Regions from separate parts of the Virgibacillus sp. 6R genome, predicted to be linked through region 2. Evidence: predicted binding sites of a transcription regulator. Region 2 holds the regulator's gene; the other holds the start of a gene.

Region 1 (16,998 bases), 380 kb from region 2:
CCAATACCATCCGAATGTCCAAGCGAAGCAACTGTTCCCTTGCTGTTAAAGACAAAATCAGTTAACGGTTCATTGTTTAATAAAGCAACCAAGTTTGCTGCTACCACATCTGCCTCTTGCATAGCTAATTGAGCAGTTGGCGGATACGGGCGATCTGCTTCATGATCCCAAACCCATGAACAATCTCCTATAACGAAGATATTCTCTTCACCTGGCATGCGTAAATCACCGTTGACATTTACTTTACCTTTCGTCAATTCAAAGCCAGAATCTCCTAACACAGAGCTTCCCTTTACCCCGCCTGTCCAAACAATCGTACCGGCTTTAATTAATTCTTTATCTTCACCAACAATAAACCCTTCTTCGGTACATTCTGAAATAGGTGCGCCAATTTTGATTTCCACACCACGATCTTCCAATGATTTCTTCGCATAAGCAACTAATTCTTTATCAAACATTGGCAGGATGGACGGGGCAGCCTCTACGTTAATAATTCTTACTTTATTACGGTCAATATCATATTTCTTACATAATTGTGGCACACGTTCTGCAAGCTCACCAACAAATTCAATACCTGTAAATCCAGCTCCACCAACCAGAATATTTAAGCTATGCTCGTCAACGTCTTCGCCTGATCTGTATTTTGCAAATTGGTATTCTATGTGTTCACTAATCAAGCGGCTGGAATCAATATCTTCAATGGCAAATGCATGTTCCGCCATTCCTTTAATACCAAAATCATTGGACTCAAATCCAAGCGCAACAACAAGGTAATCATATTCCAGTTCACTGTTTTCTAAAATGACGCGTTGATTATCTTTATCGATTTTAGTTACAGAATCAAATACAAGTCGTACTTTATTTGGATTAATAACATCACTTATAATAACACGTGCTTGGTTTGGATTAATCGTACCTGCAGCTACTTCATGTAACCAGGTAGATTCATAATGGTAGTTATGCTTGTTTACTAAAACGATTTCTGCTTGTTCAGGAGACAGCTTTTGCATTAAGCGTTTTGTTGTCGTTAGCCCAGCGTACCCTGCCCCCAACACCACTATCTTTGGTTTATTTAGATTCATAAAAACTTCCACCTTCCTATACTTACTTATATATTGCAGGAAAAGCGCTCTTTTATTAAATATAAATGAAAATGATATATATACGCCCATCCTTTATTTACAATATAATTATCATAACAAAAATTTCATATTTAGGCTATTAACAAGAAGCTTCTATCCCTGTTCCACTTTAAACCGACTTTCATAATGATAGATTTCTAACCCTGATCGACAATGATTCGCCCTAATCGGTTGTTGTATGTTACAACCAAAACGTTAAAATATATGAAGCAGAGCGCTATAGTCTTATCCTCTTAGGCCCCTCCTTTTTTATCAATATCCAACTTTTCCCTCCAGTTAAACGTATTTTTAAACGCTTTCAATAATTTATGTTATAATTTCATAATAACGTATATAAAGAAAAAACGGAACAAGGTGGGATGTTTTAATGCAACAAACAGAAGTCCGTGTCATTAATCATAAAGGGGAAGATGTAACACCAAACGGCATGGAAATTGGCGATATTATTGTAAAGGGGAATGGTGCATTACAGCATGCGGAACACCAGCAAACGCTGGGGGATGGTTGGATTTTCACGGGAGATAAAGGAACCGTAGATGAACATGGTCGTATTCATGTACAAGAAGCTCGAAAAGATATTCCGCAGGCAACTGGTGCAATTTCTACAGCTTATTTGGAACAAATTTTATTGCAGCATCCATCTATACAAGAAGCCGCAGTAATCCCTGTGCCGCATAAAGAAAAGGGAGAAATTGCGCACGCTTTTATTGTCCTTAAGGAAAAAAAAGCTGCAATCTCCGAAGAAGCACTTATTTCATTTTGTGAACAACATTCAGAAGATTCTACCTATCCATCCAGAATTTCAATTGTAGATGATTTGCCGAAAACATCGAGCGGGAAAATATTAAAAGTAGAATTAAGAAACAGACTCTAACACATCATTAAAATATTTTATCCTATTAGCACTCCCTTATGAAAAAATAGAAGCCGACTACAAAATGGCTCTATACTATTGACAAATTCCATTTAAATTGGGATAATACAAAAGATAAATTGATACGGTTACCTTTAATTCAGTCCCGTGAGGCTGCCAAGGTGAAACAGATAAGATTCTGTTATAAAAGGAATAAGTAGGCAACTTTTTCTTTTATGGAAGCACCCTGCACAAACACGGCAGGGTGCTTTTTTCTTATGCAGCGCGGTAACCGTTAAGCAAATAGGAGGAATACGTCTTGACACAACATAAAGAAATTCAAGTAGATGAGCGTTTGCCTTTATTAACGAGCTTACCACTTAGTATTCAACATTTATTCGCCATGTTTGGCTCAACAGTGCTTGTCCCGATATTGTTTGGAGTGAATCCGGCAACGATCTTGATGATGAATGGGCTCGGTACGTTAATTTATTTGTTTATTACAAAAGGAAAAATCCCCGCCTATTTAGGCTCTAGTTTCGCATTTATCTCCCCTGTTTCCGCAGTTTTGGCAGATTATGCTGGTGGAGAAGGTTATGGCTATGTTTTAGGTGGATTTTTAGCAGTGGGGGTTATTCTTTGCCTCGTTGCTTTTGTAGTTAAACTTGCTGGAACAAACTGGATTGATGTGATATTTCCACCAGCAGCTATGGGCGCAATTGTTTCCGTTATTGGATTAGAACTTGTCCCTACTGCTGCAGAAATGGCTGGCTGGATTGCTCCAGCTGGTGCAGATGACACATGGACGATTAATACAGATACAGCGATCGTAGCATTGCTTACCTTATTAATAACGATCATTTGCTGGGTGACACTACGTGGGTTCTTAAAAATCATCCCTATATTAATTGGTATTATAGCAGGCTATATCATTGCCTATTTTTTCGGACTCGTCGATTTTACAGCTGTACGTGAAGCAAGCTGGCTTTCCGTGCCAGAATTTTATCAAATGAAATTCGATTGTGGGGCTATTTTAACTATCTTACCAGCTGCCATCGTTCTTGTTCCTGAACATATTGGTCACCTTTTCGTAACAGGAAACATCGTAAAAAAAGACTTGACCAAAAATCCAGGGCTTGACCGTTCCCTAGCTGGGAATGGAATTTCTACGATTATTTCCAGCTTTTTTGGTTCAACACCAAATACAACATACGGCGAAAATATTGGTGTCTTAGCTATTACAAGAGTATATTCCACATGGATAATCGGTATGGCTGCAGTAATCGCAATTATATTATCGTTTGTCGGCAAGCTTGCAGCACTAATCTCTTCTATTCCTACAGCTGTTATGGGAGGTATATCCTTACTTCTATTTGGGATCATCGCAGCAAGTGGATTACGCATGTTAGTAGAAGCAAATGTCGATTATAATCGTTCACAAAATCTGATTCTATCCAGCGTTGTGCTTGTAATTGGTGTTAGTGGTACGACTGTTGAAATCGGTTCTGTAGCATTATCAGGCATGGGACTAGCTACGATTGTCGCTATTTTACTGAGCATCTTCTTTAAAGTATTGGATATTTTCAAAGTATCAAATGAAAGCTAGTCAAATATGATACGATAAAGTGAATTCCATTCGAGATAAAGTGAATCTTCAATCAGTGGGGATGTTCATTCAGCCCCTACTGCTTGTTAGTACCGTAACGGTATGACCTAAAGGCCGTTGCTGTTATCTCCCATCAGATTATCCAACTCTTAAAGTGGGAGTTTTTACAACCTTATATACGAGATAAAACCTATCCCCCCTCTATTAAATTAAAACAGGGGGGAGTTTTTTATAACGCAAAGTTATTTTATGAGCTGGAAGACATTCCCTTGCTATTTAATTTCTTCATGATTGGATAGACACCGATGCTTTGGACAACAAAGGATAATATAATTACCACAAAAGTTAATGAGACAATAAAATGGTCTGCTCCCAATGTTGCTTCCAAACCAAGCACTAAAGCAACAGACATCGTTCCTTTAATCCCTGCCCATGCAATCACTCCACTATCTTTAGCCGTAATCATTTTTCTCCATGCAGGGTGTAGCTGCGTCATTCCCGTTATAACCATAAACCTTACTAACAGCGTACATACAAAGACAAAAAATGCAAGCGTCCATTCAGAAAACTGGAGATATTCTGTTGCCTGAATGCCAATTAGTAAAAAGATTATGGATAATAAAGTTGGTTCAACAATTCCCCAAAAACCATCAAGTGATTCACGAAAATGCGCCTCTTTTATATTTTTCCCAAATTCATAAGAAAGCATCATCCCTGCCGTGACTGTTGCCAACACCCCGGAGACATGCAATGCTTCCCCTAAATAAAAACTTCCATAAGCTACAATGATACTAAGCATAACTTGATATTGGCGATGATGGGTAAAATGGACAGCTTTGCTCATGAGCCAACCAAAAGCAATGCCAACCACTACTCCGCCAAACGAAACGAGAATAAATTCTTGCGTAAAATCTAGCCAATGGACACTCGCTTGCTGTCCATACATCTGTAATAAAACGGTAAACACAACAATGCTTGTGCCATCATTTAACATAGATTCACCTTCTACTATATCAGCTACATCCTCCTTATCACTAGAAGCTTGTTTTAATATATTTACAACAGAAACAGGATCGGTTGGCGTTAATAGCGATGCTATTAATAATGCAGCTATAAAAGAGATGGAGAGAAATCCATTTCCGATAATATAAATGAATAAACCAAGTATAATAACCTGCAAAAACAAACCAATAGAACTTAAGCTGCTGATAATCAACTTATTTTTTTGCCAAGCTTGCATGGAAAATTGATAAGCGGAAATAAACAATAAAGCAGGGAGAAAGAATGTGAACAGCATTTCTTTCGTTATGATAACCCCTTGAAAAAAAGGAATTACTGACAAAACAACTCCTAGTAAAACAAGTACAACAGGAACAGGAAAATAGTTTTGTTTTTTATCCATTGAAAAAACAAGATAGCCAATAATCAACAATAGCAGAAGATGGTATTCCGTCAATACACTCGCTCCCTTACATGCTTATCTTTTGCCAAAATATAGCAAGCCAACTAAAGCACCGATGAGGCTCATGATAATAGCAAAAATTAAAAATGGTATCGCACCAAACTGATAAATAAGTGGTATGGAAAGAGCTGTTACCAGTCCGCCCCCAAGGAATGGCTCATACACAAGCTGCTTATACCCAAACCCTTCAAATGCTGGTGTTTCACTTCTAGGATCCACAATTCGCATTAATAATAGACCAGTTGCAGTGATCCCCATAGACTGCCCAAAATCTCCAATCCCTCGTTCAAACCAGTATGAAGGAATAATTTTTGGTGCTAACACTAAAAGACCAAAAACATTCCATAAAATACCGGCTGTTGCTAATAAAAGAAACGGAACAATATAATCACTAATGACATCAATCGATACTGTTCCAATAGCTGTTAAAATAAGTATATCCAATGCAAAGCCTTGAATACGATTAATCATATTCCGATCTACAATTTGTGCATTGTCCACTTTATTGAAAAATAGTTGAACCAAAATCCCGCCAATCATAGCTAATGGAAATAATGGAATATAGATCATAAATGTTGTATCTGTAAATGGACCGATGATGATAGATTCCAACCATATTAACGCTTGTAAAAGTAAATACCCGACTAGCACAGATAAGCCAACCAATGCAAAATGTAAAGACAGCGGTTCAATTGATTCTGGTCGTACCGTCATTTTGGCTGCAGGATCTCGATTTTCAAATTCCATAATTCCTTGCTTTCGTAAATCAGAAAAGCCTTGTACATCTTTAATCACATTGGTTTTTCCTTTTCTAACCGCCCAATTAATTAAAATAATTCCTACAATTACTCCTGACAATATTCCTATTGTAGCTAGACCTACAGACAAATCATAACCTTCTGCAAATCCTATTTCTTCAAACGTTCCGGCTAAGCCAGCTGCAGTCCCGTGTCCGCCTTCAAACGCCACTTCAATTAGCGCACCAGTTAACGGCGGTAAGCCAAACACAGGGCTTAACACAAGGATGGCTAACAAAATACCAATGACATACTGCCCCCAGCCAATGGTCCAGCCAAAAGCTAATTGCGGGCCACCATAGTTCCATATTTTTCGTAGTCCAGGGATGGACGCTCCAAGAAATAACGAAGCAAATACAACATTTATTAATAACCCTGGTAAATCACTCCATACAGTAGTCACTGATTCTGGAAAAATTCCGTTCACCCAAAACGAATCTTCTGAAACAAACATGCTTACTAGCTTTCCAAGAACTTGCGGACCAAGGATTAAAGCTAAAAAGCCTCCAATAATAGAAGATGGTAAAAATAAATTTTGCAACCATGAAACACGGATTCGTACCCATTTTCCTAATAGCAAAAAAGCCGCTACATACAAAAAGGCAAATCCAACTTGGTTTGCTGTCATTTTGAAAACCCCTTTTTTTACTTTTTATTGCTATTGCTTTTCCCGTGACAATGGTTTTCAAAACGTGTTGCCAAATAAAACGGACATATGTCTACTTCCATTGGAACTTTACTTTGATACACGCGTATCCATTTGCCCTTCTAATAAAACTGCCTCGTTTTATTTACGAATATATCATTTAACCAGATCAAAATTATAAAGTAATTTTCCTTTGTGGAACAATTCACTTTCCGGGCTATTCATATACTTTGGCTTATAATCACCAACTGCTAAATTCACACATCTTCACCTGCTATAATATTCAAAATATAGTCTTCAATTTCTTTTCCTTCCTCTTCATCGAGTAGATGGTCTATTAAAATGGAAAAAATCAACTGTTTTCCATTTCTTTTTCGCATATACCCTGCTAATGTGCTTACACCGTGAATTGTCCCTGTTTTAGCCCTTATGTTAAGGTGAGACATACGTTCCTGCAATGTACCACCAATCCATGGTTCATGAGCTCCTGCAACCGGTAGCGCATGTACATATATATCAAACCAATTAGCTGCTTGAATCGTATATAGCAGCTTCGTTAGTTGGTTAGCAGGGATGCCATTTATATGCGATATACCTGAACCATCACGAATAACCATTGTTTCAAGCTCCATCCCCATCCCGTCCATTTCCCTTTCTAACACTCGTAAACCGTTTTCCCAGCTTCCTTCTCCATATACGAGCTTTCCCATTTCTTTGATGATTATTTCTGCAATCGTATTGTTACTGTTTTTCATAAACGGAATAATCAGCTTATTTAGCGGAATAGAATGGTGTTTATACAAGCATGTTAATCGCTGCGGAGCTTGTCCTCGATACACAGTCCCTCCCCATACGATTCCTTGATGCTTTAGTGCAGCTTGAAAAATATGTAACGCATAGTCTGTTGGTTCCCATACTGCTATCCATTCCTCCACTTCTCCACCGTTCTCGGATATTTCTCCAGATAAATGTATTTTATTTCCTCCATACTCCCTTTCAATCACAATATTTTCTTCTTCGCCTGTCTTTATTTTATGGACAAGCGTAACATAATCCGTTTTTGGAAATAGGGTTACATTTGCTGGCTCCCCATGTTTCCGAGGGCTTATTTTCACATAGACACTACCCGCGTCATATTGTTTATCTGGTGAAACTGTTAATGCTGCGATTTGTGCTGCATAATGGTAAGTCTCATCACTCCAAATGATATCCTGCGACAGTCGAACGGCATCATACCATGTATCATCACCAATGATGTTTCCTGCAATATATTTAATTCCTAGTTGGTTTAATCGCCGGGCAAATAGATGGTAGGTTTCTGGTAATAAAGTCGGGTCACCTTTACCAACGATATACAGATTTCCTTTTAGAGTTCCATCTTCAATTACTCCGTCGGTATTTAACTCAGTGGTGAAGCGATACCTCTCTCCTAACACGTTCAAACCTGCAGCAGCGGTTAATAGCTTCATATTGGAAGCCGGATGGAACCTGATATCGCCCATATGTTCGTAAACAACTTTTCCGGTTTTTGCTTCTCTTATGCTAATACCTATCAACGCTCCTTGTAATCTCGGTTCTCTGGTTATATACGTTTCTATTCTCTCTTTCATCTAAGATGCCTCCTTTTAACCTTTTTACTTCCATTCAGGATAGTTGCATCATGCTTATCGTTATAAACTAATTCCATATAGTTAAGTAATAATCCTTTTTATGTACAAGTTTTACGGTTTTTTCATAGGAAAACCTAAACGCCAGTAGCAAATATCTCTAAATTTTCTGGAGTAGCATATTCACTAAAGGAAAGGAATCTGTATGCCTTTGAAGGTATGTACCATACTCACTTAGAAAAACTTGGCTTGTCGCCAAGTCTAATGGCGGAAGCCTTTGTTTTTCTTATACTATAAACCAAAAAAAAATCTTATACTTTATAGTAGAACAAAGGCGCAGGGCGCCCGTTTAGCAACGTAGCGAATGGAACGAATCGACTGAGATAAAGGAATCACGGTGAGGTAACGAACCGATGATGCCTTATCGTAGGGCGCATTTCTAAAGTCGCCTCGTTGCTGGGCTCATGCGCCGGACGTGGCTTCGGTTATTTCGTTATCTCCAAGCGCCTAAATTTATACTTTTGTATCTCTTAAAAAACTCGCCCCCTTTGAACCATTTTCCTATCTTTAGGAAGAAAATGGCACTAGTAAAATAATTGCGATCTGCATATAATAAGAACATACGTTCTTTGATAAGGAAGTTGAATGATGGATTATTCCCTCTATCCACGTAATGATGTTCTATGTATCGATATGCGCTCTTTTTATGCCAGTGTGGAGGCAGTCAAATTGCATTTAGATCCAATGAAAGCATTGCTTGCCGTTGTAGGCGATCCGAGCAGATCCGGTAGTATTGTACTTGCTGCTTCTCCTGCGCTAAAGAAAAAATACGGGATTAGCAATGTGAGTCGTTTCTTTGAACTGCCGAAGGATCCAAACCTGCATATTGTTCCTGCACATATGGCTGACTATTTAAAAGTATCCACTGAAATAATCAAATTACTTTATCAATACGTTCCTAAAGAAGCCATCCATCCATATTCCGTAGATGAAGTTTGGGTTACTGTTAACGGACTCAAAAGAAGGTTTGGAAGCCGTCTAGAAATAGCTGAACGTATAAAAAGCGATATTCTCGAATGCTTTGGGATAACATGCTCCATTGGTATTGGTGATAATAAATTTCTCGCCAAAGTCGTGATGGATCTGCATGCAAAAAAACAAGGAATTGCCGAATGCACCTATGAGGATGTACCACAAAAACTGTGGCCTTTTCCAGTAGAAACGATTTGGGGAGTTGGAAGCAGGATGAAAAAAAATCTCCAGCGCATGGGAATTATAACACTTGGTCAGCTTGCTTGCTTTGACTTGCAACGCCTGCGAAAACGATTTGGCGTCATGGGAGAGCAATTATACTGGCATGCATGGGGAATCGATTTAAGCCCTGTAATCGGAAATTTCATCAAAACGGAGCAAAAAGGTTTCGGTCACGGTATTTCATTATTGCGTGACTATTCAAAGGAAGAAGTCCATGTTTGTATACTGGATCTTTGTGAGGAAGTGTGCCGGAGGGCAAGAACCGCTCATATGGCTGGAAAAACCATTCAGCTTGGCATCAGTTATTCCAAAGAAACTGGTGGTGGATTCTCCCGTTCTGCATCTGTTTCTATTCCGACCAATGTTACAATGGATATGTATCATGTTTGTATGGATTTATTTTTTCGCTTTTACGATGGCATCAGCAGTATTCGCCGAGTGTACGTGACATTAACTCATTTATACGGAAAACAAGCTACGCAATTGAGCTTATTTGAAGATCGTGCCAAAAAAGATGATATTGGTTACACCATGGATGCCATCCGTGCGAAATATGGCGCTACTTCGCTTCTCCGTGCGAGTAGCTATACGGATGCAGGTATTACGATTGAAAGAAGCAAAAAAATCGGTGGGCACTATGCGTAGAAGGGGCACCTTCCCCATTTGAGGATATGCAAACAACAAGCTGTTCCGTGAAGATTTTACTCTTCACGGAACAAATACAAACTTAGGCAAAAATATCACTAATCAGCTGCACATCTTCTTCTGCAAGAGTAATCGCAGCAGCCCGTTTGTTGCTAACTACCTGTTCTGGCCGCTTGGCTCCAGGAATAAGAACATCGACAGAAGGACGAGTAAAATACCAAGCTAAAACAATATGAGCAATTTCCTGGTTATATTTCTCAGCTATTGGCTTTAATTTTGCCACTTTTGCAAGGTTTTCGTGGAATTTTTCACCTTGAAAATTCGGGTTTTCAGCCCGTAAATCCGTAAATGTTTGATGCTTATCATATTTCCCGGCAAGTAATCCTGATTCCAGTGGAAAGTAAGGAATAAACGTAATTTTTTCTTTTTCCGTATAAGGGAAAAAACTAGTTTCTGCTTCACGCTTTAGTAAATTATATTCTGCTTGCAGTACGTCAACATATCCATCCTTATTCGCTTCTTTCAATTGTTCCAATGTGAAATTCGACACACCAATAGAACGAATTTTCCCTTCATCCTTTAATTCTTTTAATGCACCAACAGCTTCATCTTTTGGTGTATCTTTATCCGGAAAATGAATATAGTATAGATCGATATAGTCTGTTTGTAAGCGACGAAGACTATCTTCTACGGACTGCTTCAAAAAAGCAGGAGAATTATCTATTACTACTTCGTCACCAACAAATTTATGCGCGCCTTTAGTCGCAAGCACGATATCTTCACGCTTATATTCTTTCATCACTTCCCCGGTTAATTCTTCGGAACGCTCCGGCCCATAAATAAACGCTGTGTCCAACAGATTAATTCCTTGTTCCAATGCAGTACGAACGACATTCTTTCCTTGTTCTTCATCGAGCATATTAGGATAAATATTATGACCACCGACGGCGTTCGTTCCTAACCCGATTGGATAGACAGAGATATCTGATTTTCCTAAAGTAACCTTGGGCATGATTAAAAGCATCTCCTTTTAAAATAAAATTCCCTGATGAATTAGACTTGCTTCTCTTCATCTATAAAGTAATGTACCACAAAATAGCGCTGTAAAACATTATAAATAACCAAAAATCCCCTACATCAATCAATAAGATCGCTCATCCATCCTACTACATAAGCTCCAACAACAGAATATTTAGTCGTTTTTACTTTAATAAGAAAACGTATTCTCTTAAAATGCCAACGAAAGGACAATAACTCTTACCTATTCATTTAAAATGTCTGCTAAAAAGCTTTTCCCTTCTGCTGTGGAAGGGAAGTGAAAAAAATCACATATAGTGGCCCCGACATCAGCCATTGTTTCGCGAAGGCCTATATTTACGCTATTTACTTTTTCACCAAAAATTAAAATAGGTACGTATTCTCTCGTATGATTAGCATGACCTATTGTTGGATCATTTCCATGATCAGCCATAACGATTAATATATCTTCCTTAGCCATCAGGGGTAAGAAAATATTGGACAGCCACCGGTCAACTTCATTTAATAATTGGCAATACCAGTCTACATTTTGAGAATGTCCAGCTAAATCTGTTTCTTGAATATTAATTAAAAAAGCTGCCTCACCCTGTTCCGCTAAGTAGTTCTCGCTTACGCTTTGCAGTAACTTCGACGTGTTTACAATTGGATTAGCAGGGCCTTCTCCATGTAAAACATCGGCTGTTTTTCCTAAACGATAAACCTTCAAGCCATGCTTAGCAGCAATCATAGGAAATTGTTTATCAATTTCTACACCATATCCCATATGATAAACATCATAACCCTTACCATAAACTTTTGCTTTTGGTGTATCAACCCCCCATTGACCCATTTGTTTTTCTATTACACAAGATAAAATATGCTCTATGGAAGTATATGGTCCACCGAATGCTATAACCCTAGAAGTATCCACATGTTGTCTAACTACTCGTCCTAATTGCTTTACCATAGAAAACGGCATTTTTTTAAAATCAGCTGTCACATTAATGATGTTACCATAAGCAGATTCTAAATTGTCGGCCACTACAGCTGCATTATTAACTAATAAAACTGGACAACCAACAATTGGGTACGTAACCGTATACCCAGCTGCTTCTAATGCCAGCTTTAAACCAACATGAATGTCCTTTATTAAACGTTTGTTGGATTTTTTGGGACAACTTCCTACTATTTCTTGATGTCCTAAATACGTATCTGCACCATGATGCGCAAGCTTCGCACAGCCATAAGCGTTGGAAGGGCTTTGGATTCCATCCACTAACGTACCTAACCCTACGTTATACATAAATGGAATTTGTAATTCCTCTTGCTTTACATCTCGGATATGCTTGTACGTATTAGCAGAACAATCAGCAATATTATACTCTGCACAATCGTCCATTGCCCCAATGCCAAAACTATCAATGACAAACAATGTTAATTTTGCCATTTATTCACCACTTCCTTTCAAGATGCACGAGGCTTGGTGATCCGGATTGAATTCCTTCTACTAGTGCCACATGTGCTCTTGTTACAAATATTTGTGTTCGAAATGCAAAAATGGCTGTATCTCCTATTTGTATTTGGAATTGCTTTGGCTTTTTAATTGCACCGTAATAATCAATAACTTCAGGGCTGTTCGGTCTTGTAGCTACATAATTTTGCAAAATGGTGACAGAATCATGACCGACAATGCAGCTTTTCATATTAGATCTGTCGTAAAATCCACCTGCAATCACGTGATAATGTTCTCTTGTCTCGTGAGACACTTCCGTGACATAGACCATTGCCGGTAATTCAGATAAAGACCGATACGCATGCAGCGGTGTCGTTCCTGTCAATCCATGACCAGGTTCGCCATGAGTTACACCTTGCTTTACTAAATAAGGAATTGTTTCACTACTTGTCCCGCCTGGTCCATTTACTTGTAAGACATTTACACCTTTTGTTTCCAGCATTTGTTTGCCTTTTAAAAGAGTAGTTAAATTTTCCGTCGGAACCATCTGTTTTTTATCATCAGCCAATTTCAAGATTGGAAACGTAGTTACTCCAACAACACGAACTCCTGGTAAACGAAGAATTAAATCCAATTCACGGTTTAGTAGAGATAGCTCAATTCCTCCTTCCTGCGCCTCATGAATATAATCATGAGGACCAACTATTTTCAATAGAATGTCTTGTTTTCTATTTATTTTTTGAGCTGCCTCAGATACTTGTTTTGCACGAAGATATGAAAAAACAGTAACGACCTCCGGCTCCCAACTAAGAACCTCTTGCCACTGATGCTTTCCAGGCTGCACCAAATGCCCGATGTTTCCGATCCGAATCCCATGGTCTGCCAACAGTTTTCCTTCATCAAAATCGACGGCTACTGCCTTATCTATCCCATTCGTTACCATATATTTGGCCAATTTTGGTAACCTTCCTAGCTGCTTACTCATAAAGTACAATTCCATTCCATGAGCTTTAGCTGTACGAGATAACAGTTTCGTATTTCCTATTAGCGCCTCTACATCGATCACATACGTATTTGGAGGGATTTCTCCAGTTTGATGAAGCGTAACACTCGTTGCAATTAACTTTGGGTTTCTCTCTATTGTCCTCTGCAAAAACATAGCTGTCTCCCCCTTTAATAGTGGCTAGTTATTTGATCCTATGGCTTGATTAAGAATTTGAACAACAGTAGCTGCACTAGATTTCATCGGATTAATTCGTAATCCATACTGCTTTAAATATGGCTGGGCTTCAAGGAAGCTTCCGGAAACGCGATAAATCATTGGAAGAATTTCATATTTTGATTCTGCACCAACAGGGTGTGTCGCAGCCCCAAGTGCATTGCTTCGCTGGATCACTTCAAACGCAATTGGAGAATCCAGTTCAACAATAACGTTCTTCGATTGTGCATTTGTCATATACGCAGACGCTACCCCTTTAACAGTGCCTTCATTTAATTGCTTACATAGTTCTTCTACTTGCTCATTTTGTATAGCAAGTGAGACTGGAGCAAATGTCATCATACGCAGCAGTTCCATCGCTTCATAACCTTGTACTTGACCGCCTCCAGAATAATTACGTTCCTGCAATATTGTAATAGCTTCTTTTTTACCAACTATAACTCCGATTCCTTCGGGACCAAGTAATTTAAAACCTGAGAATGTAGAGTAATCTGCTCCAAATTCAATACCAATTCCTGCTGTTTTCATGGCACAATAATTATCATCTACAACTATCGTGATATCTGGTCTTACTCGCTTTACATTCTGAATAAGTTCTTTTAAGTTGTAAGTGTCTGTCGGCTGCTGACGTGCATGCTGAATATAAAACAATTTGTTTGTTAGATCAGCTATTACTGCTTCTCGAACTGCATCAAGATCGTTATAGTCTACAGCTTTTGTCTGAATTCCTAACAGACGAATCGTATCTTTAGTTGTTGTATAGACAGGAGCTGTATGTATAAACATAGAATCTCCTGTTTTAAGTAAAGTACTTAATATTGTCCGAATTGCTCCTGTGCCAGCTCCTCTTACAAGAGCTGATTTCTCAGCACGAAAGAAGTTAGCGATAACCTGCTCTACTCTTTTTGTTTGTTCAGGTCTTTTACAATTAGGGGTTACACCCAAATCGCCCAATGATAAAAACTGTTGACCTGTGAACACTTTGCTCATGTGATTAGTAAGTTTAAATTGTAATTGTTTCGCCTCTTCTACAGTTAATACAGGAAGCACAGAAGAAGCATATTTTAATGAAGATGGATTATAAATCATCTATTTTGCTCCTTTATTGAGAATGCGCTAGCAGGATTTGTTACTAGCAAATCCTGAATTATTTCATCAGAAACTCTTCTGGCCCGTAATTTAGGAATAAAATTATGGAGCACTAAATCATAACCAGGACCTCCGTGTTTCTTCCAATGGGACTTCCTTGTTAAATCAGCAGATAACAATATTTGCCTATGATATCCTCGTTCTATAAAATCGAGTAAAAATTCAATCCGCTCTTCATCAGGGCGATAATTATTTTTTCCGATCGTATCAAAACCGATATAAACGCCTGACTGCAGTACCTCAAGAACTTCTGCTTTATTCGAATTTAAATCCTGGTGCCCAATAATGATTTGATTCGTATCTACTCCGTAACCAATCAGCATATCTACTTGCTCACTTCCTAACGTACCTAGAGATGTATGCGTTGAAATAGGTAGTCCAGTTTCAACAGCAGCAATCGCTGCACCCATGATTAACTCCTTTTCAATCGGTTTTATCTCATGAACACTCGTACCTATCTCTCCAATAACTCCTGGAAGAACCCTGGTATTATCTACCCCCTCCTGACTCTCCTTTACAAAGTGCTCTGCGAACTGTTCTCTATCCCATTGCATCGCAAATTCAGGTATAAATGGATCTTTATAAAATCCCGTACATGTAACAATATGCACAGAAGTCTTTTCACTTAAGCGCACCAATCTCTCAACGTTTCTACCCATTCCTTCATTCGTAAGCTCAATTAAGGAACAGCCCCCAGCTTTATAAAAATGAGTTAATTCATCTATCATTCCTTGCTCATCATCTAAAATGGTATCCGGATCACCTTTAATTCGTGATAAATCAATAGATAGATGCTCATGAGCTGCACAAATTCCGAATTCTTCCGGTTTTATTTTCCCTCTTACTGTCTGTATCATTGAAGTATGACCTCCTATGTGCTATTGAGGGATAGACATGACCCCCAGTAGAACTAAAATATTAGCTATAACACCTACAGCAATCGCCCCTACTGGTCCCACTGCCATCCGTACAATTGGTCGCCCAGCTGCTTCATTTAATAAGTAAAATCCTGCGATAAAGAAAAAACCAAATCCAGGAGCAATCATATTTGAAGCGTTTGCTCCACCAATCAAAAGTGCAACTTCTAATAATTTAGTCATAGCACTACGTATATTCTCTCCTGAATTTCTAACCCCAGGATATTTATCAAGAAACTTTGCAATAGAACTTAGTAACATTACTTCCAAAAAGATAACAATAGCACCAGCCAGAACTGCTATCCAAACATTCGGAGAAAATAGGCCTGCTACAAAAATTAACGTAAAACCAACTGGACTATAAACGCCAGTAGCTATTGCTGTTGAAGCGACAAGTGGAATAAACCCAATTGCTCTAGCTGCAGCTGCTATTCCAGCGTCTGTTTGTTTTCCTTCAGCTAATAAATTCAACGAAATAGGGTCACCAGCCATTAATAGCAGATTAGTAGCGCCAGCAATTAGGGCACCAATTAACATAAAGAAAACAACATTTTTCTTTATTGCGCTTACTTTGTCGCTAAAGATGGATGCTAAATCCACCGTAGCATCATCTTCATTTGTCTTCTCCTTCATTGCAAAGCTGAATAAGAAAATCATTCCAGCGATTAATGCCATTCCTTCTTGGTTAAGCGTTATCACATTTCCACCAATAACAAATAAACCGCTTTCATTTAAAAATACAGCTAATTGCCTCATTAAGGCTGCTACTAGAAACGTAAGAATACCTTTTTTCAAACTAAATTGAAGTGCAACAGCTAATGCGGGAAAAGCCATAAATGTAACTACTACTGGTGTACCTACTTCTCCCATCGGTTCAAGGAAGTTTACCGGTAAATGTTCAAACAATTTTACAAAACCTTCTAAGCCTATTAAAAGTCCCCAGCTATATAATCCCCCAATAACAGCCGCAAGGGGAGTACCCCATTTATTTTTTGGGGTTATTAGACCGATAATATCTGTACCTAGTAAAATACTATGAATTAAAATAATACTTGCAGTTATGGTGAATGGTATTCCAAAACCAACTACTAAACCAAAGCTCATCGCAAATGCTGTTAGCCCAAGTTCCCTGCGCTTTAAACGGCCGTCTAAATGTTCAGAAACAATAGGACGTAGGCCATCATTAAATACAGCTATATTCATATTTGCTAATACTGCTGCTAAAGCCCCA
Region 2 (16,998 bases):
GCATATATTATAAAAAGCTATCTGTCTGAACTAAAAAGTCAGCAGATAGCGCTAAGATGGATAAAACATTTCCTGCAAATTGTACAGTTGCTTCCTCTTGCTTTAAATTAGCTTAAATCATCCTATTTTTCACATGGATTTAACTGTTTCTTTCATAAAATCGTAATCCATTGGGCCAGGATGTATTTTAGTGATCTTTCCTTCTTGATTAATAAAATAAGTGGTAGGTACAGCAATAATCGTATATGCACTTCGGACTTTGGCTTTTTTATCCAAGGGAATTGGATACGTATATTGATACTTATCAATGTATTCAGCTACATTTGCTTCTTTATTTTCCGATTCTGTTAAGTTGACAGCTACAATCTCTACTTCTTCCTTAAAGTCGTCATTAAATTTTTGCATCTCAGGCATTTCCTCGCGACATGGCGGACACCACGTTGCCCAAAAATTTAAGATTACCTTTTTTCCTCTTAATTTGGAGAGTTGTAGTTTTTCTCCACGCAACGTATTTAACTCAAAATCTGGTGCGGTATCACCAATTTCATGAGTTTCTTGGACAGAAGAAATCATTCCTCCTTTGGCATCTGTATCACCTGTTACATTATACTCATTTGCTGTAGTTGATTCTGACTCTTTTCTTTGCTGAACGTAATTAAACAGTACTCCACCAGCTAATACGATAATAAGCAAAACACCTACTATTCTCTTAACCATAAAATATCCCCTTGCTCTTTCATGTTTGATCTGCTCCCTCTAGATCATTGTATTTCCTCTTATTGCTTGCTAACAGCTTTTTTCTTAGCGATCTTCTTTCATCGTAGATTAATTGTATAGCAAATGTAAAGTAAACAGTTATCCATGTTAGAAAATTGTCATGGATACAGCTTGGAAAAGATTAAATTATATAGGATTAACAGAAGTAAGAAAAGCTTAGCTTGGCCTATTCGGTTATTTCGTTATCCTCAAGCACCTCATTTTATACATTCTTTATCTTATAAAAAAGACCTCTGTCACAAATAAGACAGAGATCTTTTTTTGGCGTTTTTATATAACGCCTAGTTTATTACGTAACACCATTTGTAAGATACCGCCATGACGGTAATAATCAATTTCCACATCGCTGTCGAAACGGGCAACAGCTTCAAATTCTGTTTGTTTACCTGCTTCGTCAACTGCTGTTACTTTAACTAAATCATGCGGTTTTACTTCTTCGTTTACTTCGACATGATAGGTTTCTTTCCCAGTTAAACCAAGCTTATCGGCACTTTCGCCCTGCTTAAATTGTAACGGAAGAACTCCCATCATCACTAAGTTAGAACGGTGAATTCTCTCAAAGCTCTCAGCAATAACCGTCTTAATACCTAATAAATTGGTACCTTTTGCAGCCCAGTCACGTGAAGATCCCATCCCATAGTCTTTGCCTGCAATAACCATAAGACCGGTATCATCTTGCTGATACTTCATTGCAGCATCATAAATAGGCATTACTTCTTCCGTCGGCCAGTATGTTGTATATCCACCTTCTGTTCCTGGTGCAATTAAATTACGAATACGAATATTCGCAAACGTTCCACGCATCATAACTTCGTGATTTCCGCGACGAGAACCATAGGAGTTAAAGTTACGTGGCGACACACCTTTATCTTGTAAATACCTTCCCGCAGGCATATCTTTAGCAATCGCACCTGCTGGAGAAATATGGTCAGTTGTTACAGAGTCACCGAATTTTCCAATAACACGCAGATTCTGTAATGGTACGACCGAACCAGCTTCTTTTGATAAACCTTCAAAGAACGGAGGGTTTTGAATATACGTAGATTCGCTATCCCACTCAAATAGTGGCTCATCCGTTGTATCGATTTGATTCCAACGTTCATTAGAAGTAAATACGTCTTCATATTCTTTGCGGAAGATTTCTGGTTGAACCACTGTTTCTACTTGCTGTTTAATTTCTTCCATAGAAGGCCAGATATCATTCATATACACAGGATTACCATTTTTATCTGTACCTAAAGCATCTTTTGTCAAATCAATATCGACGGTCCCTGCAAGCGCATAAGCGACAACTAAAGGCGGTGAAGCTAAATAGTTGGCTTTAACTAATGGATGTATACGTCCTTCAAAGTTACGGTTTCCAGAAAGCACAGAAGCTACTGTCAAATCATGATCGATAATGGCCTGCTCAATTTCTTCACGTAAAGGTCCTGAGTTACCAATACAAGTGGTACATCCGTAACCAACTAGATTAAAGCCTAGTTTGTCAAGATATGGCGTCAGGCCAGCGTCTTCCAAATAACGAGTAACAACTTTTGAACCAGGTGCAAGGGATGTTTTTACGTAATCTGGCACTTCTAAACCTTTTTCGACTGCTTTTTTCGCAAGTAGCCCTGCTCCTAGCATAACGTAAGGGTTTGACGTATTGGTACAAGATGTAATTGCAGCAATCGCAAGCGCTCCCGTTTTCATGACAGAAGTATTCCCATTCGGATGCTCAATAACAGCTTCTTTGTTGAATTCTGACTTATCCAGCCCAAACCCTTGATTTCCAGCTGGTGCTGTAATTGCTTTATTAAATTCCTTCTTCATATTAGATAGTGCAATTAAATCTTGTGGGCGCTTTGGTCCTGACAAGTTTGGTTCAAGTTCGGACAAATTAATTTCTACGACCTCTGTATACTTTGGATCTTCTTGATCCGGTGAATACCATAGATTATTTAATTTGCAATATTTTTCAACAAGATCGATTTGCTCTTGCGATCTGCCTGTAAGCTTTAAATAACTTAGTGATTCTTTGTCAACAGGGAAGAACCCACAAGTAGCACCATATTCCGGTGCCATATTAGAAATGGTTGCTCGGTCTGCAAGCGGCATATCTTTTAATCCTGGACCAAAATATTCGACAAATTTACCTACTACATTTTTTTCACGCAGTACTTGCGTTACTTTTAGTGCTAAGTCAGTTGCTGTTGTTCCATTCGGAAAACTGCCAGTAAATTTCACGCCAATTACATCAGGTGCAGGGAAGTAAGATGGTTGTCCAAGCATACCTGCTTCCGCTTCGATTCCTCCAACACCCCAGCCTAATACACCAAGTCCGTTAATCATGGTTGTGTGTGAATCCGTTCCCACTAATGTGTCTGGAAATGCATCATATTCTCCATCTTCGTTTTCTAAACCGTGAACAACATTTGCTATATATTCCAAGTTTACCTGGTGAACAATTCCGGTTGCTGGTGGAACTGCGCGATAATTATTAAATGCCTTTTGTGCCCAGTTTAAAAATTCATAACGTTCCGCATTTCGTTCAAACTCTAATTCCATATTTGCCTTTAAGGCATTTGGTGTCCCATATTGATCCACCTGCACAGAGTGGTCAATTACCAAGTCCACTGGTACTTCAGGATTAATTTCGTCTGGTTTTCCTCCCATATCTACCATTGCTTTTCGTAAAGAAGCAAGGTCAACAACTGCTGGAACCCCTGTGAAGTCTTGTAAAATAACACGGGAAGGTTTGAATGGAACATCCACTCCCTTGCCTTCTTTCGTTCCCCATTTTGCTAATCTCTCTACATGCTCATCCTTAATTTGATGACCGTCATGCTGACGAACCAGCGATTCCAAAAGTACACGGATTGAAAATGGTAGCCGGGATATATTGCCTAATCCGGCTTCTTCTAAAGCTTTTAATTCATAGTAATTGTACGTTTTCCCATTAAGTTCAAATTGTTTTTTCGTATTCACAAAATTGCTCTTCCCCATGTGTGTACCCCTCTCTTCATGCTCACCGTATTAAAAAACACGGCATTTGTTATTACTTTAACAGTATAAAACCTCTCACTGTCTCTATCTTATAAGAAAATTCATGATAAAACAAACCATTCACCCCTACAACGGTTATAGTAAAAAGTTATGCGAAGTGATAAGAAATACTTATACAAAAAAATATTATTGCAATGAGCCATTTATACGCATAACGAATTCACCAAACAATAGGCTCTGGCACTTTTTTATTTTCATGAAAACTAAGCTGGAACTGGAAAGATAATCCGAAACGTGCTACCGATCTGTTCATTTGCCTTCATCTCTAAAAAGGCTTGATGTCTTTCTAAGATTTGTTTTGTTATCATAAGGCCTAGGCCTGTACCGCTCTGCTTAGTAGTGAAAAATGGTTCTCCTAATTTATGTATTATATCTTGAGGTATTCCAGGTCCTTCATCGATGATGCTAACATCTATATGAGAATCGGAAGAGCTGGTAAAAATACGAATGGTTCCTCCTTGGTCCATCGCTTCAATTGCATTTTTAATTAAGTTAATTAATACTTGTTTAATTTGAGAACGATCACAATAAATTTTTTCTTTTCCTGATCCATTATATTCAATATGAATACTTTTCATTTTTGCTTGCGGTCTTAGTAGTACAATGACATCATGTATCATGGATTCAATCGATTCCAGTTGTTTGGTTTCTGTTAACGGCTTGGAAATAAATAGTAACTCTGATGTAATAGTCTCCATCTTTTCTATTTCTTCAATCATAATATTGTAATATTCTTCTTTTCTCACACCAGCCTGAAGTAACTGCAAGAAACCTTTTAAAGATGTTAAGGGGTTCCGAATCTCATGAGCAATACCTGCAGCCAGTTGACCAGCTACGGACATTTTTTCTGACTGAATCATGATTTCTTCTACTTCTTTTTTATCTCGTATATCTGCAACAATGGAAATATAAAAAGTTCTACCTGTTTTACTATCTTTGAGCTTCGTTAAAGTACAAGAAGACCAAATAGACTTTCCATCACTATTGATTACATTCAATTGGTAAAAGAGTTTCATTAATGGATCAGGATTACAACTTTCCTTTATATAATCGATATCTTCTGAAGAAATAACTTTATACCATGGCTTTCCAATTAACTGTGATGGTTGATAACCAAGGATACGCTCGACAGATTTAGAAATATAAATAAACAAACCGTCTTCATCTATAACAGAAATAATATCATGGCAGTTCTCTTCTATCCATGTAAGCATAGATGCTGGCAGTGAAGATAATTGTAAATTTTTCCTTTGTTCTTGTTGCATTTCAGCTAAATGGATAGATTTATCTGTATTTCCTGTCTCTTTTTCGTACCTCATCATATTTCCCCCTCGTTTTGCAAATATCAACAAATCCTTTCTTTATACAGATATATGTGCTCGCCTCTGATAGTATGACGCTTGTTTGAAAATATTTTTCATCTTATAATGAAGTTAACTGCGCCTTAAACATCCAATTATTAGTAATCTTACTATAAGTACATGAAAAAATAAATTAAATAGTTAAATATTTTGTCAAATTATTACGAAATTTTGGTAAAAAGGGGAGAAAAAGGTGATATTATGTCGGTTCTTGTTAATTACTTAATTATTTTCTGGGGTTTTTTTATGATTGCTATTATGGCTATTGGTGGATACTTCATGTTTCGAAAATTTCTTAAGCGATTACCTAAGGAAGACGGGAAGTCTACTATGGACTGGGAAACCTATTATGTGAACGAAACGAAGCATATGTGGGGAGACGAAGAAAAAGAACTATTGGATGAGTTAGTATCCCCTGTTCCGGAGCTATTCCGTGATGTAGCAAAGCATAAGATAGTAGGTAAAATTGGCGAAGTCGCTTTAGCAAAAAACAAACAGAGGATTACTCGTGATATATTAATTGAAGGATATATTATTGCCACACCTAAACGTGACCACAAATTTTTACGGAAAAAATTAGCGCAAAAAAAGATTGATACGACTCCTTATGAGCACTTCTTTCAACAATCAAAAAATGATTATGATGCTGATTGGAAGCAAAAACATCAATCATAACAGAAACTCTTTATCTCTATAAAGTGAATCTTCCATCAGTGGTGGATTTCATTCATTCCCGACGGCTTGTTAGTACCATAAGGGTATGATGACCTAAAGGCCTCTCACGAAATAGGGTATTTAGGTGCTGCTATCTCCCGCTTAGACTTGTTGCAGTACAGATTATCCAACCCCTGAAGCGAAATTCTTACAGCACCTTATATACGGGATGAATTTTTTAACTCCGCAACTATCTGCTCTGTAAATAAATAGGATTTTAAGTCAAATGATGGGGTGAGACAGAAATAGCTCACTCCATTTTATCCCGTATTAAGCTAAGGTAGTAAAACAATTACAATCCACTTCAATTATAATAAGAAGACTAAGAAATTTGATGATTTCAAATTAAAGGTGGTTAACATCGTGGAACAAAAACTACTAAATATCTTTGAAAATTGGGAAGCGGAACTTGATCAAAATGAGTGGTATTTCAGAGAGTCTTTTGAAGAACTTACTGAGGGCCTTTCAGCGGAAGAAGCATTTAATGCTATACCAAAAATATGTTCAGTTATATTAAAACTTAATAATAGCTTTCTTATTGGAGAAACTATAGATTTTCTTCATGAAATATATAATGTAGCAGATACTACTGAAATACATTCTTTTCTCCATGAACATCTTGATGAAATTCAAAAACATATAAATCAATATAGTGATGATTTCGGTAAAAATGCATTTAATGGATTTAAAGAATTAATAAGACTATACTAATCACTTTTTTTATACTTTAGGCCTTCTAAGGAAGAGGGCCTGTTCTCATGTGCGCAATGCCTGGCGCACATACAGAAAGCGTTAGGCAAATAGTCTAACGCTTTTCACAAACTCGTATTTTTATTATAAGTGCTGTTTAATTGTTTCGCTAGCTGTAAATATTTATAAAGCATGGCTAATCGCCAAGTAAGTATCATCCCAAACGCCAACAGAAAGAACATGCCACTTGTTTCTCCTAGAGATATATGACTTCCTATGACAAGCTTAATGACGATACGGAATAGTAATAATCCAAACAATATAAAAGCAAATGCTTTTGACGGTATTAAATAGATCGCCTGATCCCTTATTTGAAACTTAGATGTCTTAATCAAAAAGATGGAGCATATTACGCCGACACTAAACGCTTCTATCACTTGATACCAGCTAATTTGGAACACAGGAAATAAAAACATAAAAGCTCCTGTACTCATAAAAAGTGGTGGTAAAATGATTTTTTTAACTGAAGCAGGTTTTTTTGCTGCTTTTAATCGAAGAAATATCATCGAAGTAGCCATAATAGCTGCCCCGACTGTACTTGCAATGAACCAAAACATTTGTAACCCACTTTCTCCCATCACCAAATTATCTGCTTATATGCGTTTAACAAGGAGGATTGAACAGCATAATAGGTCAAGCATTTCTAAATAGTTTGTTGGGTAACTCAATTATCATGAAACACTTGAATGTAACAAAATTACTCTTCATCGATCTTAACTAAAATTTTAAATGTAATACCCGATCAATGGCGTCATAAATACGATTTTCGTCAAACGGCTTTACAATGAAATCCTTAGCTCCTAGTTCAATCGCTTCAACAACCACCTTTTGCTGTCCCATTGCTGAACACATAATAACAGAAGCATTTGGATCAATATCGATAATTTTTTTCGTAGCATCAATACCGTTCATTACAGGCATCGTTATATCCATTGTTACAATATCTGGCTCTAATTCTTGATATAGTCGTACTGCTTCTTTACCGTTCTCAGCTTCTCCGACAATTTCATGATTTTTCTTTCTTAAGATTGTCGCGAGCGCGGTACGCAAAAATTTAGCATCATCGACCACAAGTATTTTGGCCATTCTTTTTCCCCCTTGTTACTCCGTATCATTAGCAATTGATAAAATAATCGTCATCATTACCCCGACTACAGTTAAGTATACTCCTAAATCAAATAGCATTGCGGTAGCTAATTCAATTTCGCCCAATATAGGGAATTTAAAATAACCATAGGTTTGTGATAGGAAAGGCTGTTGAAACAAAAATGAGCCCACACTTGTACCAATCGCAACCGCCAAACCAATTGGAATTAAATTCACAAAATTGATTGGTAGCACTTTCCTTACTACTTCTAACCCGTAAGCCATATTCATTAATAGGATAGCACCAGAAGTCATGAGTCCACCCACAAATCCACCACCTGGTGAATTATGTCCCGCCAATAATAAATACACTGCAAAACCTAACAAAATGAAGGCAATCAAAGATGCAGTGGTTCGTAATATAAGATCATTCGTTTTATACATGTGTATTGCCCCTTTAATAGCAGTTATAATATTTATTTTAATATAATATAGGGTAAAAATCCATTAGAAGCCATAAAAACCAAATAAACCTGCTAAATAAGACGTTAGAGCCGTCATCCAGTCGAAAAATAGTGCGATTCCCATAAAAATCATAATATAGCCACCAATTTTGACCAATTTTAAGCTATGTTTTTTAATCCACTTTAACTTACCTATAAAGAATGATAATACGAAGAAAGGTACTGAGAAGCCGAGAATATACCCTATCATCATAATCATTCCTGTATTTGGTTCCGTTGCAGCCAAGGATAATACGATGCCTAAAATCGGACCTGTACAAGGTGTCCAGCCTAATGAGAATGCTAACCCGATTATAAATGTACCAAAAAAGCCGACGGGGCGATTTTTAAAATTGATTTTCCGATCTTTCATTAAAAAATCAAAATTCAATACGCCAACAATAACCAAGCCAAAAAACACAATAACGACAGCACCGATTTGTCTAATGACATCTTGGTATATAAGCAAAAATTTAGATATACCAGAACTCAAAAACCCCAACATAATAAACACAGCAGAAAACCCGAGTAAGAAGAAAATCGTATGTAAAATGCTTTTGGCATTTAGCATTTTATTGTCTTCGGTTAATTCGCTTACACTCATCCCAGTAATGTACGATAAAAATGCAGGATATAGTGGTAGTACACAGGGAGATATAAAGGAAAGAAAGCCAGCTCCGAAAGCAATAAATACATTTATCTCAGACAATGGTATACCCCCTTTGTATTCAATGCTATTGTACCAAACAAGTCTAGTAAGTCTATGACCAATTTTGACAATAAAACGAAAACGCTTTACATGAGTCCAGATTATAAGAGCGTGATCAAAATGGTTCTAAGCTTAGCTGATAGGTAGAAACAGCATAATGTATCTATTTCCGTAAGTAGAAGTCTGAAAAACCGATAGACCGGAAATTTTGTACACTTATTTCATAGAACGTACTTTGCTACCAAATTTAATTACTTGCACCTATAGAATCACCCCTTACTATTTTGTAGTAAGGGGTGTTCACTTGCAAGCTATTAACCTTATTAATATATGCATAAGTGCCTATTTTCCAGACTGGTTGTTCATTGCACGCATCATTTGATTAATTTTCTTTTGGGATGGTTTTTGACCCATTTGCATCATTAAGGTACGTAGCATTTGCTCATTAATTGGTGGGTTCTTTTTCATATAGTTCATCATATATTTTCTCGCAAGAAAAAATCCAAGAGCAACACCAATAATTAACGCTGCCACAGCGATTAATACGACCCAGATTGTGTCCATGTATAGCTTTCCTCCTTCGTGTTGTCTCTTATACAGTATAGTAAATCCATGTTAGGAATACAATACTTCGTTTTGTTCTAATCGACTGTATTCCAATAGGGGAGTTATCCATCCAAAATTTTTGATATTGTCACCAACAACAAAAAGCAAAGGATGGTAACTACGCAAGATAGGAAATAACAGTTCTTCTGCGCTTTCTAACGTTTTACAATGAAATTTTAATTGTTTTTCACTAATATGTAAAGAAATAAACGCCTTTCTATTATATAAGCTAACCTTATCCTTGTCTATATTTACAAATAAGTTTGTGGATTCGTGACGTTGGATGGATAACAAAATTTGATCATAACAAATACGATCTGTAATATATTCGAATTGTCTGCGCAAATCTGCACGATAAGGCAACGACTCAAATTCTCTTAAAAATCGATATAAGATACTGCTTTTATGAAAATAATACATGGCTACTTCTTCTGTTAAATGATAAATAGAATACGTGTACATAGGTAATCCTCCCTATTCCCACTAATTGTGCTACTGCTCGTATATTTTTTAAGATACACCTATTATACGTATTTGCTATTAAAAATACTGTCAGATTATAAAGCAAACAACCACTTCTTTTGTCTGGCTATGCCGAATTAAATGAAAAAGAGAAAGACCTATTGGCTAGATCTTTCTCTCGGTGTTTAATGTAAGAGTGATTCTACGTGCTTAATAACATTCTCGACTGTAAAACCATATTCTTCCATTACTTTCTCGCCTTTTGCAGAGGCTCCGAATGTTTCTATTCCGATTACTTTTCCGTGTTCACCAACATATCTTTCCCAACCGAATGGAGAAGCCATTTCAATAGCAACACGTTTTTTAATAGCTGATGGTAGAATTTGTTCTTGATAGCTCTTATCTTGGGCTTTAAAACGATCCCATGAAGGCATGCTAACAACACGCGCTTCGATGCCTTTTTCTTTTAGTTCTGCTTGCGCCCGAACAGCTAATTGAACTTCAGACCCTGTTGCTAAAAGAATCACGTCAGGTGTTTCCTTCCCTGCCTCACTTATAATATAAGCGCCTTTTTTAACACCTTCATATGCATGTTCTTTTGTACCTGGTAACGTTGGTAAATTTTGTCTGCTTAATACAAGAGCAGTTGGTGTATCTGTTGACTCTAAAGCCAAACGCCAAGCAGCTTGAGTTTCATTTCCATCAGCAGGTCGAATAACGGATAACCCAGGCATTGCCCTTAACGAAGCCAATTGTTCAATTGGTTCATGGGTTGGTCCATCTTCTCCTACTGCTATTGAATCATGTGTAAATACATAGGTAACTGGTGTATTCATAATGGAAGCAAGGCGAATGGATGGGCGTAAGTAATCACTAAACACAAAGAAAGTACCCGCAAACACGTGTAACCCTCCGTGTAATGCCATCCCATTTAAAGCAGCTCCCATTGCATGTTCACGTACACCAAACCAAATATTACGACCCGCATAGTTATCCTTTGAGAAATCACCTTCATCGTTCATGGTTGTTTTATTGGAACCAGCTAAGTCAGCACTACCTCCAAAGAAATTTGGAACAGTTTTAGCGATCGCATTTAATACTTTCCCGGAGGACGCTCTCGTTGCTAGTGTATCCTGCTCTGGTTCAAAGACTGGCAATTCCTTATCCCAATCAACTGGAAGTTTACCATGAAGCGCAAGCTCAAACTCCTCAGCCAGTTCTGGATATCTTTCTTTATACATAGCTAATTGCTGATTCCACTTTTCTTCAGCCTCGGCACCCTTTTGAACAATTTTTTGATTAAAATCCGCATATACTTCTTCAGGTACATAAAAATCTTCATGTGTCCACTTATAAAATTCTTTTGTCAGCTTAACCTCATCTTCTCCTAAAGGAGCACCGTGAGAAGCCGCAGAAGCAGATTTATTTGGTGAACCGTATCCGATTATCGTTTTCACTTCAATTAAGGTAGGTTGTTCGTAGTTTTCTTGGGCTACCTTAATTGCTTGTCTGATTGCATCAACATTATTGCCATCTTTCACCGTTAGAACTTGCCATCCATAAGCTGTAAAGCGTCGTTCAATATCCTCAGAGAAAGAACGGTTTAAATCACCATCTAAGGAAATATCGTTGGAATCGTAAAGCGCAATCAGTTTTCCTAAACCTAAATGCCCTGCTAGAGAAGCAGCTTCATGAGAAATTCCTTCCATTAAATCGCCATCACTAACTAACGCATATGTGTAATGATCGACAATCGATAAATCTGCTTGATTAAATTTAGCAGCTAAATGAGCTTCTGCCATAGCCATACCGACAGCCATACCGATACCTTGTCCCAAAGGACCAGTCGTTGCCTCTACCCCGTCAGTATGATGAACTTCAGGATGGCCTGGCGTTTTTGAACCCCATTGACGAAATGATTTTAAATCATCTATAGATACGTCATATCCTGATAAATGAAGCAAGCTATATAATAACATAGATCCATGTCCTGCAGACAAAACAAACCGATCCCGGTTAAACCATTTCGAATGCTTCGGGTTATGGTTCATAAAGTCTGTCCACAACGTATAGGCCATTGGCGCTGCGCCCATCGGAAGCCCAGGATGTCCAGAATTTGCGTGTTCAATAGCATCAATAGATAATGTTCTAATTGTATTAATAGATTGTTGTTCGATCGTACTTGCCATATTAAAGTTAGCCCCTTTCGTAAATCATAACTATCTCCATTCTATAATGAAACCTACTTTGCCACAAGTGAAACCATGCACTTATAACAAAATAGGCTCACTCGCTAATTTTTGTTCTTCTTCTGTAAATCTTTTACTTTTTTTGGTGTCACATCATTTCCATCAGGATCTACTACTTTCATCGTTTTAAACTGATTCTTAAAAGAATGTCTTACACCTTGTAAATATTCCTGTCGCAGTTGTTTCTGTTCATTTTGTTCGGAAATAGTAAGACCATCCGCTTTTGATTTTCTTGCAAGCTGATTGATTCGTTCTATTTTATTTTTTGAGAGCATTACTTTACCTCCCTAAATGCAAATTGCTAATTCTCTTATTTTCCAATGCATCATAAATATATATCTATTTCGTTTTATTTTACAATAGATTTCGTCGTGATAAAATAGATACTTTTATGGCTTGGATTTATTTACACTAACACAGAAAAAAGACAAGTGCAAAAAACTTGTCTGAGTCGAGTCTGACAAGTTTTGACGCATTGTAATCCCGTGCTCTTAACTTTATTCATGCTCATTGATGCCTTTTACTTTTTGAACCAGAGGTCTTCCATTCTTTCATAGAGGTAATTAACTCTATTTCATTTAATATATGTCATCCGCGGATTCAACTACATGACTAAAGCCACTTGGATTTTTAATAAATAACAGTTAATTCAGTTCTTTTTGGTGTTCCTGATACCTTCTGTGAACAGTGGCTTTGGATACAGTATAGCCTAGCCCGTTTAACGTAACAGCAATTTCTGCAAATGTTAAGCCGTTTTGACGAAGCCTTATCACTTCTTCGATCGGGAATTTTTTTCTTTCTCTCCCCGGAGCTTTATGCCGATTGGATAGATTTACGCTTGGATCATATCCTTCTGCAATGGCTTTGTTCATTCCTCGTTTTATTTTTATATTATGTATTTTCCGCTGATATTCCTCTACAATTCCGACGATTTGCAACACCATGGAGTCTGCCTCGGATAATTCCAATTCACCACCATGGTAAGTAGTATATATAGGAATATGTAATTTGTGTAACTGATGAAAAAGAGCGATTTTTGTATTTCCTCTCCCTAAACGCGTTTCATCTTGAATTAATAAACATTCTGCCTTTTTTTCGGAAAATAGCTCAAGTAATTGAAAAATCCCATCACGATCTATCGTATATCCACTTTCCTGTTCCTGGATACATTTTACAATCGTAAATTGATAGTCAGCTGCTAGTTTCATCAGTTCCTGCTTTTGTCTAACCAATGATGTTTCTTGTGTTTTTTTATCAGTGCTTACCCGACAGTAAATTACTGCTTTCACAATTTTTACTCCTTCTATATGATTAACTCATTACAATAGAATAATATAAGAAACCTAATGTTAATGCAAAAGCTACAAGATAGAATACATCTGTTTTTGTCAGTTTTTGAAACATCCAATAGCCCTCCTTCGTGAAATAGAACTTTTGTTCGCTTGTATAATTTCATTATACGCGAACATATGATCTTGTCAAGCGTTTTTCGAACGAATGTTTGCGTAACGTTTTATCTAATGGTAAACTAAGGATAATTAATCTTATGTGCGAGGTGATAGATTCATGTCTAAACTTTCCAAAAGGCAACAAATGATTTTAGATTATATAAAAGATGAAGTAATGCAGAAAGGTTATCCGCCATCTGTGAGAGAAATTGCAAAGGCTGTGGGGTTAGCATCTAGTTCAACCGTTCATGGTCATTTAGCAAGAATTGAAGACAAAGGATATATAAGAAGAGACCCTACCAAGCCTAGAGCCATTGAAATTTTGGATTTTGCAGAAGATAACCCTATTCCAAAAGAAGAAGCTCGCTATGCACCTGTAATAGGAAAAGTTACTGCTGGTTTGCCGATCACAGCGGTGGAGAACATTGAAGAATTTATTCCATTACCGGCAAACAGTGCTGGGCCTGATGATAATTTATTTGTTTTAGTAATTGAAGGAGAAAGTATGATTGAAGCCGGGATTCTGGATGGCGATATGGTGATTGTTAAACAGCAGAACACTGCGCAAAACAGTGATATTGTTGTTGCCATGACAGCAGAAAATGAGGCAACTGTGAAACGATTCTTTAAAGAAAAAGATCATATACGCTTGCAACCGGAAAACGCAACAATGGAGCCTCTCATTTACGATAACGTGACCATTTTAGGAAAGGTTATTGGATTATACCGTAGTATACATTAAAAACTGCCAAACGGCAGTTTTTAATGTATGCGGCCATTCCTACTCATAAAACAAACAGCACTACCTTTTTTAAGGGTATAGCGCTGTTATATTTTTTATCTATTTACGAATTATATTGTATGTGGATCAGGTGGATCATCCGAGGTGCGTAATGCCCATAAAGGTGTATTATAAATATACTTTGGCGCTGGCTTTAGATGGGGAACTGAACCGAATGCAATTGGTTTGTCGACATAATTAAAGTATCCGTAGCCATCCATACTTCTTCCATGAGCCCACCTTCCTTTGGCACTCGCATCTCCTTGAGAAAAATTAAACAACGTATAGGATACTTGTTGCTTTTCTAATTCTCTAGGAAAAGTACTTGGTACAACGATATTCTCCTTCTCTTCCAACTCACAAATTGCGGCATACCATTGATTTTGATGCATGGTGTCCCTTGCTAATAACCAAGATAGCATGTCGCGTACACCACTATCATTCGTCATTTCGTACAAGCGAGCGACTTGTAGCCGTCCTTGTGACTCCGCGTTTAGATTCGCCCTAAAATCAGCTAATAAATTTCCGCTGGCAATGATGTAACTTGCTGTCCATCTGTTTCCAACACTGTCGACAGGCATCGCGCCTAGCCCAGAAACAATCGCTTGCTGAGGATTGGAACCACCTAAAATCGCAGCAATTACAGGATCCTTCGCTGCATCCTCTAATTCAACATCCGGTGCACCATCTAGTAACCTTGCAATCATTGTAGCTATCATTTCAACATGCGCAATTTCCTCTGTTCCTGTATCCATTAACAAGTCTTTGTACTTCCCGTTTCCCCTGACACTCCACCCTTGAAATAAGTATTGCATCATAACAGATATCTCCCCAAACTGTCCGCCAAGTATTTCTTGAAGTTTCTTCGCATAGACGGGGTCGGGGCGTTCAGGTTTAGCATGGTATTGTAATTCTTTTACATGATAAAACAAATTCTCACCCACTTTCCATAGTACATACAATACATACTATATGAAATTGCCCCATTCTTCGTACCTAATAAAAGAGCCCGTTTTCTTTCGTTATTTCATGATCTTTACATTTATTCCTGTAAAACTGAAACCAGTTACAGTTCTTGTTTCCATACTGAAACAGCTAGCTAATATTAATTCTTCAACCATAGCTATTATTTATTCAAACTATTTGATTTTAAAATATTTTCTTCGCATCCCTATCTTCCTTTAATATTTCTACAGCTTCTCTGAAACGTTGCGAGTGAACAACTTCTCTTTCCCGTAAAAACTTCAAACTATCATTTAAATCGGGATCATCAGACATATCAATAATCCATTGGTATGTCGCCCTCGCTTTCTCTTCCGCTGCAATATCCTCATATAAATCAGCAATCGGATCTCTTTTTGCATTTAAAGACATAACGAAAAGCACCTACAGAATAAGTAGGTGCTATTTTTAACTGCGCATTTAACCGATTAAAATTCAGTTAGATTAGCTTTTTTAATTAGTACGTTTTTGGCGTGTTTACTTTAACAATACTTCTTAAGTCTAAAATATTACCTCGCCAAAATAATATAGCTGAATTTTGCCAACTGTATATTAAAATTAATCCTCATCATACATTAAATCATCTAACATTTTATTTTGACTTTGTATTTCTTTATATCTATCAAATCTATTCATCAAGTATTCAACAGATACTTCTTTACTTTCAACCAATTTACCATCGAACAGTCTTATCTTAGCACCAACACTTATCAATTCATTTATTAATTTTTTAAGTTTTATATCGTCCTCATCATCTTTAAACAGATTACATTCCATTATCGGACTACCATTTTCAATTCTTTGTTTTATCTCAAAAAATCCTAAGTTTGTATTTTTCCTTATTACAGGTAAATATTTCATTTGATTTTCATCTTGTTCTACCACTAAAAGCATTACCGGCATGTTTATATCCTCCTCGTATACTATGTTTAGACTTAATTCTTTCGCCTATTATTTCCTTACTAATTTGCCTGACGATATGTCAAATGTCTTGGACGTTCCGTGATGTTCCTAGATAATGGTCTTAGGGTCATTTCAAAGTGCTTATCATACGTTTCAGCGATTGGAAAACAGAAATCCTTCAATTATTTATGTATCCTTTTAACAAATGGATATATAGAGGGGATAAACAACAAGATAAAGGTGTACTCTAATTAGGGTGCGAACGAATGTTCGTATACTTATAAATTCTATTTATAAAAAAGAAAAACCTTGATTGAGTATTAAACAAACAACCAAGGTCGACTATTTTAATAGCTTTGAGGAACTGCAATTCGTTTTGAACAATTCAAGCATTCAAATACAAAGATTGCAGTATATTGTCCTATATCTTCCCAAAAATTATTTACGTTTTCAATTTTATCTTTCGTTGATTGATCTAAAATACTTAATAAATAATTTAATCCATTACCGTCCTTAGAGTTTTTTTCAAAATCCTCCCTTTCCCATTCCCCAATGTACTTTGTATAGTCGCCACAACAAACTGGCCAATCGTTGTATTGTAT

Evidence for each region. Region 2 encodes LexA, which represses DNA repair genes until DNA is damaged. Its sites were predicted from a motif close to CGAACATATGTTCG; they were not measured.
Region 1: the regulator LexA is predicted to act here: its motif matches at 8,729-8,742, upstream of BKP57_RS19315 (DNA polymerase IV).

What each region holds. Positions count from the first base shown of each region.
Region 1 covers NZ_CP017762.1:4,266,271-4,283,268, reverse strand. The annotation lists gene BKP57_RS19350 (NAD(P)/FAD-dependent oxidoreductase) at 1-1,082, opposite strand, end outside; gene BKP57_RS19345 (AMP-binding enzyme) at 1,510-2,016, shown strand; gene uraA (uracil permease) at 2,315-3,601, shown strand; gene BKP57_RS19335 (cation:proton antiporter) at 3,849-5,057, opposite strand; gene BKP57_RS19330 (sodium/glutamate symporter) at 5,079-6,488, opposite strand; partial or broken gene BKP57_RS19325 (hypothetical protein) at 6,678-6,758, opposite strand; gene dacB (D-alanyl-D-alanine carboxypeptidase/D-alanyl-D-alanine endopeptidase) at 6,764-8,116, opposite strand; gene BKP57_RS19315 (DNA polymerase IV) at 8,762-10,012, shown strand; gene BKP57_RS19310 (aldo/keto reductase) at 10,095-11,024, opposite strand; gene BKP57_RS19305 (phosphopentomutase) at 11,274-12,476, opposite strand; gene BKP57_RS19300 (alanine racemase) at 12,481-13,641, opposite strand; gene BKP57_RS19295 (aminotransferase class V-fold PLP-dependent enzyme) at 13,666-14,790, opposite strand; gene BKP57_RS19290 (phosphotriesterase family protein) at 14,787-15,707, opposite strand; gene BKP57_RS19285 (YhfT family protein) at 15,729-16,998, opposite strand, start outside.
Region 2 covers NZ_CP017762.1:4,643,776-4,660,773, reverse strand. The annotation lists gene BKP57_RS21110 (redoxin domain-containing protein) at 130-717, opposite strand; gene acnA (aconitate hydratase AcnA) at 1,048-3,762, opposite strand; gene BKP57_RS21100 (ATP-binding protein) at 4,026-5,141, opposite strand; gene BKP57_RS21095 (DUF2621 domain-containing protein) at 5,385-5,858, shown strand; gene BKP57_RS21090 (hypothetical protein) at 6,261-6,608, shown strand; gene BKP57_RS21085 (CcdC family protein) at 6,713-7,204, opposite strand; gene BKP57_RS21080 (response regulator) at 7,365-7,733, opposite strand; gene BKP57_RS21075 (Na(+)/H(+) antiporter subunit B) at 7,749-8,177, opposite strand; gene BKP57_RS21070 (cytochrome c biogenesis CcdA family protein) at 8,241-8,945, opposite strand; gene BKP57_RS21065 (YneF family protein) at 9,288-9,509, opposite strand; gene sirA (sporulation inhibitor of replication protein SirA) at 9,561-10,013, opposite strand; gene tkt (transketolase) at 10,199-12,202, opposite strand; gene BKP57_RS21050 (DUF896 domain-containing protein) at 12,307-12,537, opposite strand; gene BKP57_RS21045 (YneB family resolvase-like protein) at 12,907-13,551, opposite strand; gene lexA (transcriptional repressor LexA) at 13,829-14,452, shown strand; gene BKP57_RS21035 (manganese catalase) at 14,563-15,423, opposite strand; partial or broken gene BKP57_RS21030 (manganese catalase family protein) at 15,641-15,859, opposite strand; gene BKP57_RS21025 (hypothetical protein) at 16,052-16,396, opposite strand; gene BKP57_RS21020 (CbrC family protein) at 16,744-16,998, opposite strand, start outside.